DNA from 3 places in the Ferdinandcohnia sp. GQ5 genome. Region 1 is predicted to be linked to each of the others. Evidence: riboswitches for the same ligand, from Rfam matches in the RefSeq annotation. Region 1 holds a riboswitch; each other region holds the start of a gene.
The links. Region 1 has a riboswitch for cyclic di-GMP ahead of AC6CHV_RS21765 (DNA-binding anti-repressor SinI). Riboswitches for the same ligand answer to the same signal wherever they lie in the genome.

Region 1 (3,147 bases):
ATTGAGAATGAATAAAAGCGGATCATAGGATATATCTGAATAAGTTCTCAATATTAACTTAACTTTATTAATGATGATTTGCGAGGTTTCCAATGAAATTTATCCTCATTTTGCTAGCTTTTTTAAATCTCATAGACGCATTTATCACCCATTTCGGAATCCTTGGCGGCCATATATCAGAAGCCAACCCGTTAATGTACACAATATACGAAATCCATCCGGTCTTATTTTTACTTATAAAAGCAATGCTTTCTTTATGTTTGATTTCACTTTATTTTATCATTCGTATCCCAGTGAACCGATTAATTCGTTCTTTATCCTATGTAGCCACTGCTTTATATGCATATGTTTTTATCCTCCATGGCTATTGGATTACTCAAATTTTCTAAATGGAGGAGTCTCTATGTATACAAAAACATGTTCAAGATGTTATCGACCATCTTTTAGGAGCAGTAAACAAGGTAAATGGAACTGTCCAATTTGTAATCATAATCTCGCAACATTTCGTGCCCGTGATGCTGGAGAAGCATATCCTTCATCATTACAGAAAAAATACCCAATTCCTCAACAATCTGAATCCCACAGTAATACCACTTTCGATACATACATATAAAATAAAAAATGCTTCAGGCAACCAATGTGCCGAAGCATTTTCTATTTATTATCCATCTTCCATTTGTTGAATTCTAAGAATGATCGAAATTCCTCTTTGGAAACTCCTGATTTCATTGCCTCGCGTACTAGTCTAGTCCATTCTGAATCAAGTTCTACACTTTCAGGTTCTGATTGTTCATGGAGCAATTCGTTGACTGTAACTCCTAATACTGTAGATATTTTTTCAAGAAATTGGATAGAAGGGTTTGATTGGAGATTCCGTTCGATTGAGCTCAAGTATGATTTGGCAACTCCAGCGCGATCTGCTAGTTCAGATAGGGATAATTGTTTTTGCAAACGAAATGTTTTGATACGTTGACCAATCATTCTTTCTCACCTTCCTTCATATACCTATTATAGCATATAACGAAGTAAATGTTTTATAACAAGAACACAAAAAACTGAAAAATAAAAAGGAACCCGATAATTTAGGTTCCCTCGCATCCTTATGTTTCCAATCCGTAGCTTCAAAAGGTTATTGTTATATGTATAGATAAGGTCCGTTATGCTGTTTTACTTTGGAGGAAAGCTTGAATATCCTGGACGCTCATTCCCATCTCCACTGCTTCTAATATAAGGTCGATCCAATCTTGATCCAATTGCTCATCTTTGTTTTGTACTTCATTTAACATTTCGTTTCCTCCCAAAATACAATTAGTATTCCAGGCAGTCCAGCCGTCTTAATTGTTACGTCCAATCTTAGACCTGTGACTTTGCGTCCCTATTTTTCAATAGGTTTGCCTTTGTCTGTTCGAATGTTAGCCGTCTACCTAAAACGATAGTCTCTTATGTATAGAACCTTTGTATTACATTTAGAAGTATAAAACATGAAAATGAAATTTTCTGTAAAAATCTGTCGATGTCAAAATATTTACAAAACACGAAATATAGTTCGTCCGACCAATCGAATTTTAGTAGTTTTACTCTATTTATGTAGAATAAACTCGAATTATAGGGATTTAGACCTATAAAATGTAAACTTAATGAAGTGGTTGGTTAATACATAGTGATATTCTAACCAGGTTTTTTGTAAAATTACCAAAAAATTGTAAGGAATTTGTCGAACGATTTCTTTTAAAATACCCTCAAAAAAATAGTACCTACCCTCGGAAGGTGAGGATAGGTCAATTTTACATCGTGTTTTGACAAAGATAAAACAACCCGCCATTGATAATTTCGACAAGAACTTTCGGTTCGTATTGCTCTTTGAGTGCTTCTTTTTCAATTTCATAGCTTTCAGGTTTTTCTTCGATGCCCTCATAAAAGGAATTTAGCAAGGCTAAATCTTCGTCCCAGCGCTGCCTTGCTTCATCTGCCCAAGAGTGGTCCTGAGTTTCAACATACCCTCGCACATATTGCTGGAGACGGTTAATTCCACTTTGTGGCTTAACAAGCGGTGACATTGTATACGTATGATCAGGTATCTTAGGAGTAAGCGGCAACTTTTCAACTTTTTCTTGGAAATCTTCAACAATGATTCCATTAATAAGCTGTAACCCGAGTGACATCAGCACATCACGCTTGCGGTCACTCTTGTATGAAATTTTTACATTCAACCCAAGCCACGGGAAAAGAGGGGTATTCCCTTGTGCACCGGGCGGTGATTGCTGATACAAGCGTATATAACTTGCGAGCTTTTTCGTCGATTCAAAAATCTGATGTAAACGGGGGGCACCAAAATGAATAAAGTCGCCCTTCACATTGTCAGGCGTTTGATCCCGATCTGTAATTAATGTAAGCTTCATCGGATTTGGAGTTCCGCCTGTTTTTTCAACATATGTCCAATAAAAAGGTCGATTCATTAATTGCTTATCTAAATCAACGGTTAATTGTACGGTCATATATCCGGGATGACGTTCAAGAATTTCACAATGGTTTGAAACAAAATAATTCTCAAGAAAGTTAACTATTTCCTGTTGCTGCATGCTGCTCACCACCATTTTGTTCTTCAAAGCTTATGATAGAAGTTAAATTTTCCATCTTAATTTTCATTTCACCCTCACTCCGCGAACGAAGCATGATATCCTGAATATGGTCTTCGATGTTACCGAGATCCAATCTTGTTAGGATATCATCCAATTGTCCAATCACACGCTCAAACAGATTAATTTTTTCATATAATAGCTTTAAAATATGCTCTTCAACCGTGTTCTTTGTTGCGAAATTATAAATATGAACATCTTTTTCCTGGCCAAGGCGGTGAATACGCCCAATCCGTTGCTCAAGCCTCATTGGATTCCAAGGGAGGTCATAATTAATAATGTGGTTACAGAATTGTAGGTTAATTCCTTCACCACCAGCTTCTGTTGCAATCAAGACCTGGAACTTACCTTTAAACAATTCTCTCATCCAATCTTTTTTCCCGCGTTTAAATCCACCTCTAAATGGAACAGATGAAATTCCATTCTGTTGCAGAAACCATTGTAAATACATTTGGGTTGCACGGTATTCGGTGAAAATGATGACTTTATCATCGATTTGTTTGATTAATTC
Region 2 (3,147 bases), on a different contig from region 1:
CCAATTCCTTTCTACAAAACATGAACGCCCAGAGAAGTTTTCTGAGCGTCGTAGAGTCATGTTTTTACACACCTTTATAGTCATTACTTTCATAGAAGTCGATTAGTTCAACGTACTTGTTTTTATCTTGGAAATAACGATACGTAAAGTCATTTTCAAATAACACGACATATCGGTCGTTACGGTCCCGAACAAGTAGACTTCTTGAGTCAAATAGGCGAGTATCTACATCTTTATTGCCAATCCATCTTGGGATCCTGTTTCCAAGTGAAGTGAACTCAACAGAGACATTATATTCTCCCTCTAATCGATATTCAAACACATCATATTGAAGTTGGCCAACCGCACCAAGAATGAACTCATCACTTGATTCCTGTCTGAATAATTGAATTGCCCCTTCTTGAACGAGCTGTTCAATACCTTTTCTAAATTGCTTTGCTTTCATTACGTTCTTCACACGTACCTTACGATACATTTCAGGTGGGAACACAGGCAATTCCTGGTAATGCATATCTTCTTTTCCAGCTGTAAGGGTATCGCCGATTTGGTAGACATTTGGATCATAAATCCCTATAATATCGCCAGGATAAGCCTCATCTACTGTTTCACGGCTTGCAGCCATAAACTGCTGGGTTTGATTCAACTTGATTGATTTGCCTGTACGAGTGATGTTGACACTCATTCCACGTTCAAACTTCCCTGAGCAGACGCGAAGGAATGCAATTCGGTCGCGGTGCTTCGTGTTCATGTTTGCTTGGATTTTGAAAATATAGCCTGAGAACGTTTCGTCCTCTGGTGGAATTAAGCCAAGATTTGTTTTACGTGGCTTCGGTTCTGAAGCAAATTGTAAAAATGTATTAAAAAACGTTTCTACACCAAAGTTTGCGAGCGCACTACCAAAGAAGACGGGCGTAAGTTCACCTTTGGCTACACGTTCCACATCAAAATCATTTCCTGCTTCGTCCAATAAAAGTAATTCATCTTGTGTACTTTCATAAATCGGACTATCTGTAATTTCAGGATATTTGCCGTCCTCTAGCTCCTGTAATGAAATGATTTTTTCGTCTTCATTTCCAGTAAAATGTACAAATTGTTTGTTGTAACGGTCAACAATCCCTAAGAATCGTTTCCCCATTCCAACTGGCCAATTCATCGGATAAGACTCAATACCAAGGACCTCTTCAATTTCGGCTAAAAGTTCCAGTGGATCTTTTCCTTCACGGTCAAGCTTATTGATGAATGTAAAAATTGGAATACCTCTCATACGACAAACTTTAAATAGTTTAATCGTTTGTGGCTCGACACCTTTCGTGGAGTCGATGATCATCACAACACTGTCCACAGCTGTTAACGTACGATAAGTGTCCTCACTGAAGTCCTCGTGTCCTGGTGTATCAAGAATATTGACATAAAAGTTTTGGTATGGAAAACTCATCACACTTGACGTAACTGAAATCCCACGTTGCTTTTCAATCTCCATCCAGTCCGACGCAGCAAATTTTCCTGATTTTTTTCCTTTTACCGTACCTGTTTCACGAATTACATTACCAAAATATAATAATTTCTCAGTCATCGTCGTTTTACCGGCATCCGGGTGGGAGATGATGGCAAACGTTCTTCGTTTTTGAACTTCATCTATATAGCTCATGTAAATTATCCTTCCGTTATCACAGATTGTATCTAAAAAAATATATCACAATTAAAAAGGAACTACAACGAGAATTGATTCCAATTCCGCATAGCAAAGGTTCGAAAATAAAGCGATTCTGTGATTTAAATCACAGAATCCTATTTAGGTTCGCACTATACTAAAGATAGAAATAGAAAAAAACTATAATGAGGTGAGAGTTACATGTTTGTAGCATATTTTCTTGTTTTTAGTCTTATTCTAGTTTGTGTCGGTTTTGCAATGCAAATTATGAAAGGTGTAAAAGAAATAGATAACAATTCACTGGATCAATAATGTAGAAAAAGAAAATGGGAGAACTAGTTCAACTAGTATCTCCCATTTTTTCGTCATCAAATAAAGGAACCCTTCCATTCTATAGCAACCCGGCCACCATAGAGTTATCCTCCTTAGGCCCGTGGCTTTGCGTCATTGTCTTTCAACAATTTTGCCTTTTGTATAGTTTGGTTTTTATCAATGATGTATTTATTTCACTGCTTGATTCATACGCTGGTATTTACGTTGGATGCTAATTGGGCTACGGTTTAGTCTTTTCCCAATATCGGAAAACGGAGTACCTGTTGCCACAAGCTCAATCATAGAGTTAATTTCTACTGTAGTCCACGCCCGGTAATTGACCCTCTTTTGCTTTGAACGCTCTCCTTCCACCCAACATGGTTCAGGAACGATTGCATTTTTTTCAATTTTTGAAAAGTCAATTCGGCTTTTGTTCCTCTTTGCCCAATCCCAAAAATCCTCGGGTTTAATAAAGTAAAATTTTCGAGTATTTCGTGTTGCTTTTTTTGTGTACCTTAGTCCATGGTTATCAATCCATAGCTTTACAGACTTTGGATCAATTTTTAATAGAGTTGCCAATTCGTGCATAGTCAATTGACCAGTAAAGGATTTCGTGTTCGAAAGCCCTAATCTTTTAATCTTTAACTCAACTGCCGTTTCCGTCCTACGAAGGTGATTGGCAATGGTAGAGATTTTCATACGGCCTACATTATCCTTCAAAAACTCTATTTCTTCATATGTCCATGTTCTCTTCTTCAAATCAAAAATCCCCTTTTCATTCTTAATAGCACTAAGAATGAAAGGCCTTTTGATGACATACTCTTATCATATCATACTATTGAACTAAAAACACACTGACATTTTTATTTTCACTAGAATTGTCAAGTGCTTTTTATACTTTTATAGTATACAAGTTGAATGTGCATCTTTCCGGATAGTAGCTACTTATTTTTGAAGCATAAGCTTCATCGCATGAATTTGGCCTAAATGGTAGGCAATATGGAAGAGTGCTAGGTTCGTTATTTCACCAAAGGTTTCCAGCCCAAGAAAGGGTTGTTTCAGCCTTTCTTCCAAACGTTCAACAGGAATTTGCTGTATTCTAGTTACCTGATTGGTAAATTGATTTACAAGATCTGTTTTTGAGGGAATATCTCCATTCCAATCTGCAGGACTAGTTCCTTTAG
Region 3 (3,147 bases), on a different contig from region 1:
CTATGCAAACACCTTCACATAAAACGCTTTCAACTTTCTGAAAATATTATTACATGTTTTATTGTTATAAATCAAGTATTTTTGTAATAATAATTTATGAAATAAAAAAAGCCTGATTGGAATAATATCCTTTCAGTCTCTTCCTATTGCAAATCAGTCCGCAACATATTGAATTTTCATGATTAATCCTTGTTCATAGTTTCCAAACTTGGAGCCAAACAAATTCAGTCCACCTAAATTTTTGGCATCTTTTTTAACACCAATTTGCAGCGAAATGTACGGCTTCTCTTGCAGTTTCAGGTCATCAATCGTCACGGTGGAGATTTTTACCCCATCTATATAACTGCCTTCGTGGTTTATTTTCCAATATTTCAACACACCATACTGAGTGTTGTGGGTTTCCCACCACCCCGGAGTTAAGAATCCCCTCTCGCCCCCAAAGTCTCCAGGGCTTGTCCAGCATCCGATTTCCTTTCCGTTAATCCAACAGGTGATATCAGAAGGCCAGTCTAGATTATGATAAGGAGCCTCCGAACATAATTCAACCGAGAAATTCAGCTCTTCGACCCATGCTCCGTAAGGAATCCTATTTGGGAAGTGATACTCAATATACCCGGAACGAAACCATATAAGTTGGGCATTTTTCCGTTCCGGCTCGTAAAAGGAACGGGGATCATCAAGGATATGGATGATTCCCTTATCGCTGAGCAGGCCACAGGTTGGTTCAATATCGCATTGCACATATTCGCCAATCTCAAGCTCAAAGGTTAAAATATCATCCTTTGGTGGTTCCTTCTCCTCAAGATCAATAATAATACGGTCATAGCGCTTTGAACTTACCTTCCGGCTCCCGCGACCGGGAACGATCTCAGTCGTGATTAATCCTGCCTCCTCCAGCTTTCTAACATTCACCGCTGTAGATGAAAACGGAATGTGTAACAAATCGGAAAGCTCATTTACATTTTTAGGGCCGCCAGTCAGAGAACGCATCATCTCCATTCGTTGTTCATTTGCGAGCGCTTTACATATTTCAATCGCTTCATGTAATGTTAATTGTAATGTTCTCAAAATAATCTTCCTTTATTACATATTTTATTATAATAAAAATACATGAAAAGGGATTTAACTGCAACTTTTCTTGTAAAGAAATAAGATTATCTAATTTTAATTTTACAATATTTTGTATTAATACTAAATTAGTAACTAGTTTAGTTGGTTACAAGTGAGTTTTTTGTCGTATTTTGTCAAAAAACGTTGTGAGGGATATTTTTTTAAACTATAATGAAAAGGATAAAAATATTATTTAATTAAAAGCTATAATGATAAAGGCAAACTTATCGAAAGGTAAGGACGCAAAGCTACGAGCCTAAAGCGATTTTGCAAGGGTAGTCGGGTTGCCGAATTAGCGGAGAATAGATGACTCCCGTTTTATTTCGGTGTAGTCATCTTTTTTATTAGGAAAATAAAAAAGATGAAAGGAGTGATTACTAAATATGATTAAAAATATGATTAAAAATGAATTATTCTCACACTTTTTCCAGCCCATTATTGATATTCAGACATGGACAAGGATTGGGTTTGAAGGACTTCTTAGAACCTCGTATTATGTAAATCCCGAAGAAACTTTTAAACTTGCGAAAACAGAAAAACAGCTCTATGAACTAGATTCGCGGTCTATTCATAAAGCTGCATTTACCTACCATTCGGCCGGATTTTCAAAAAAGGACGGATATTTGTTTTTGAATGTATTTCCATCTACCCTTACAAACCCAAATTTTCTGCCCTTTATTAAGAAAATTATTACAGAATATAACTACTTTAGTCAACAAGTCATCTTTGAAATTAGTGAAATGGAAACAATTACCGATTATTTAAGTTTAAGAGAGAATATTGCCATACTAAAAACAGAGGGTATTAAATTTGCTATTGATGATGTGGGAAAGGGAAACTCTAATCTAAAATCAATTATTGAATTAGATCCTAATTTTATTAAGTTAGATAAATATTTTTCTGAGAACTTGTATAGGGAACCTAAAAAACAAGAGTTAATTAAAACAATTCTCTATTACACTAATAATCATAATATTAACTTAGTACTTGAAGGACTTGAAACTGAAATGGATTTAGCAATTGCAAAATCCATTGGTGTAAAATACGGTCAGGGCTTTATTTTAGGAAGACCTAAAGCCCTTAAAATTGTATAAATGAGGTGATATGCTTGAGTTACATAGTTTTATCACACACTATAATTTTGTTTTTATTGTTAATCTTATTTATTAAAGTTGAGCGTAGACTATTAAAGCAAACCCAACAAATTGAGAACTTACATAAAAATAATAATTCATTGAAAAGTCAACTAGGGAAAGTAGAAAAATTCAAACTGGTCGAAAAGAGAGATTCTTGTAGACTTGAACTGCCTGGAATAGAGAGTACATTTACTCTTCTAGATTTTGGGAACAATTCTTTAGAATCATTAAAAAATAAGTCGTTTAATGGAATTGTTGATGATATTAGTATTGGTGGATTGAAATTTCATTCCTCTTATGAATTTCCGGTTAAATACAATATTATCATGAAAATAAACTTTACATTACAAGGTGAAGAATTCGATTTAAAAGGTAAAATTATCAGAAGAGAAGATCATATTAAGGGTAAATCAGTTTCGTATGGAGTACAGTTCCTTGATTTATCTATTAGTGACATTAAAAGATTAAATGTAACCCTTCACAATTTTCAAGAAACACAAAGAAATAAAATAAGTTAATTTAATAGTGTGAGCCCTCTACAACATCAATTTTAGAATATTGATTGTACCGCTGTTGCTTTATTTTTCAAATAGCTTCGTTAATGCTTGTAATGAAGGGCTCAAACTCCTTATCAGACTTCTTTGAAGAATAGGACGCAGAGAAGTATATCCCCAAAAATCCATCTAAAGTAATGTGCAAGTTATTCCATAAGTAGTTGATATCATAATTTCCATCTTTAAAAAAATGCCCCGTTTGTTTTTCTTGTAGTTCATCAATTTCAGCCTGTTTTTATATGGCCTTTGATTCCCTTAATTCACTTTGATAGACTAGTTCGATTAACCTTTTCAACTTTCATCATCATTGCATTGAATATACTTGTTTTATTATATTTCATGTTTTG

Region 2: it holds a riboswitch for cyclic di-GMP, as region 1 does, so the genes downstream of both, AC6CHV_RS04650 (peptide chain release factor 3) here and AC6CHV_RS21765 (DNA-binding anti-repressor SinI) in region 1, are expected to answer to the same signal.
Region 3: it holds a riboswitch for cyclic di-GMP, as region 1 does, so the genes downstream of both, AC6CHV_RS07780 (EAL domain-containing protein) here and AC6CHV_RS21765 (DNA-binding anti-repressor SinI) in region 1, are expected to answer to the same signal.

What each region holds. Positions count from the first base shown of each region.
Region 1 is NZ_JCAXEW010000022.1:5,978-9,124, reverse strand. Features, by position in the region: gene AC6CHV_RS21780 (DUF5658 family protein) at 93-389, shown strand; gene AC6CHV_RS21775 (hypothetical protein) at 404-613, shown strand; gene AC6CHV_RS21770 (helix-turn-helix domain-containing protein) at 655-981, opposite strand; gene AC6CHV_RS21765 (DNA-binding anti-repressor SinI) at 1,158-1,286, opposite strand; cyclic di-GMP riboswitch class I at 1,317-1,406, opposite strand; gene AC6CHV_RS21760 (YqhG family protein) at 1,785-2,579, opposite strand; gene AC6CHV_RS21755 (DEAD/DEAH box helicase) at 2,557-3,147, opposite strand, start outside.
Region 2 is NZ_JCAXEW010000003.1:74,406-77,552, reverse strand. Features, by position in the region: gene AC6CHV_RS04650 (peptide chain release factor 3) at 65-1,648, opposite strand; cyclic di-GMP riboswitch class I at 2,044-2,129, opposite strand; gene AC6CHV_RS04645 (DNA-binding protein) at 2,153-2,722, opposite strand; gene AC6CHV_RS04640 (DinB family protein) at 2,909-3,147, opposite strand, start outside.
Region 3 is NZ_JCAXEW010000005.1:57,865-61,011, forward strand. Features, by position in the region: gene AC6CHV_RS07775 (ArsR family transcriptional regulator) at 154-1,068, opposite strand; cyclic di-GMP riboswitch class I at 1,318-1,402, shown strand; gene AC6CHV_RS07780 (EAL domain-containing protein) at 1,494-2,204, shown strand; gene AC6CHV_RS07785 (PilZ domain-containing protein) at 2,219-2,764, shown strand.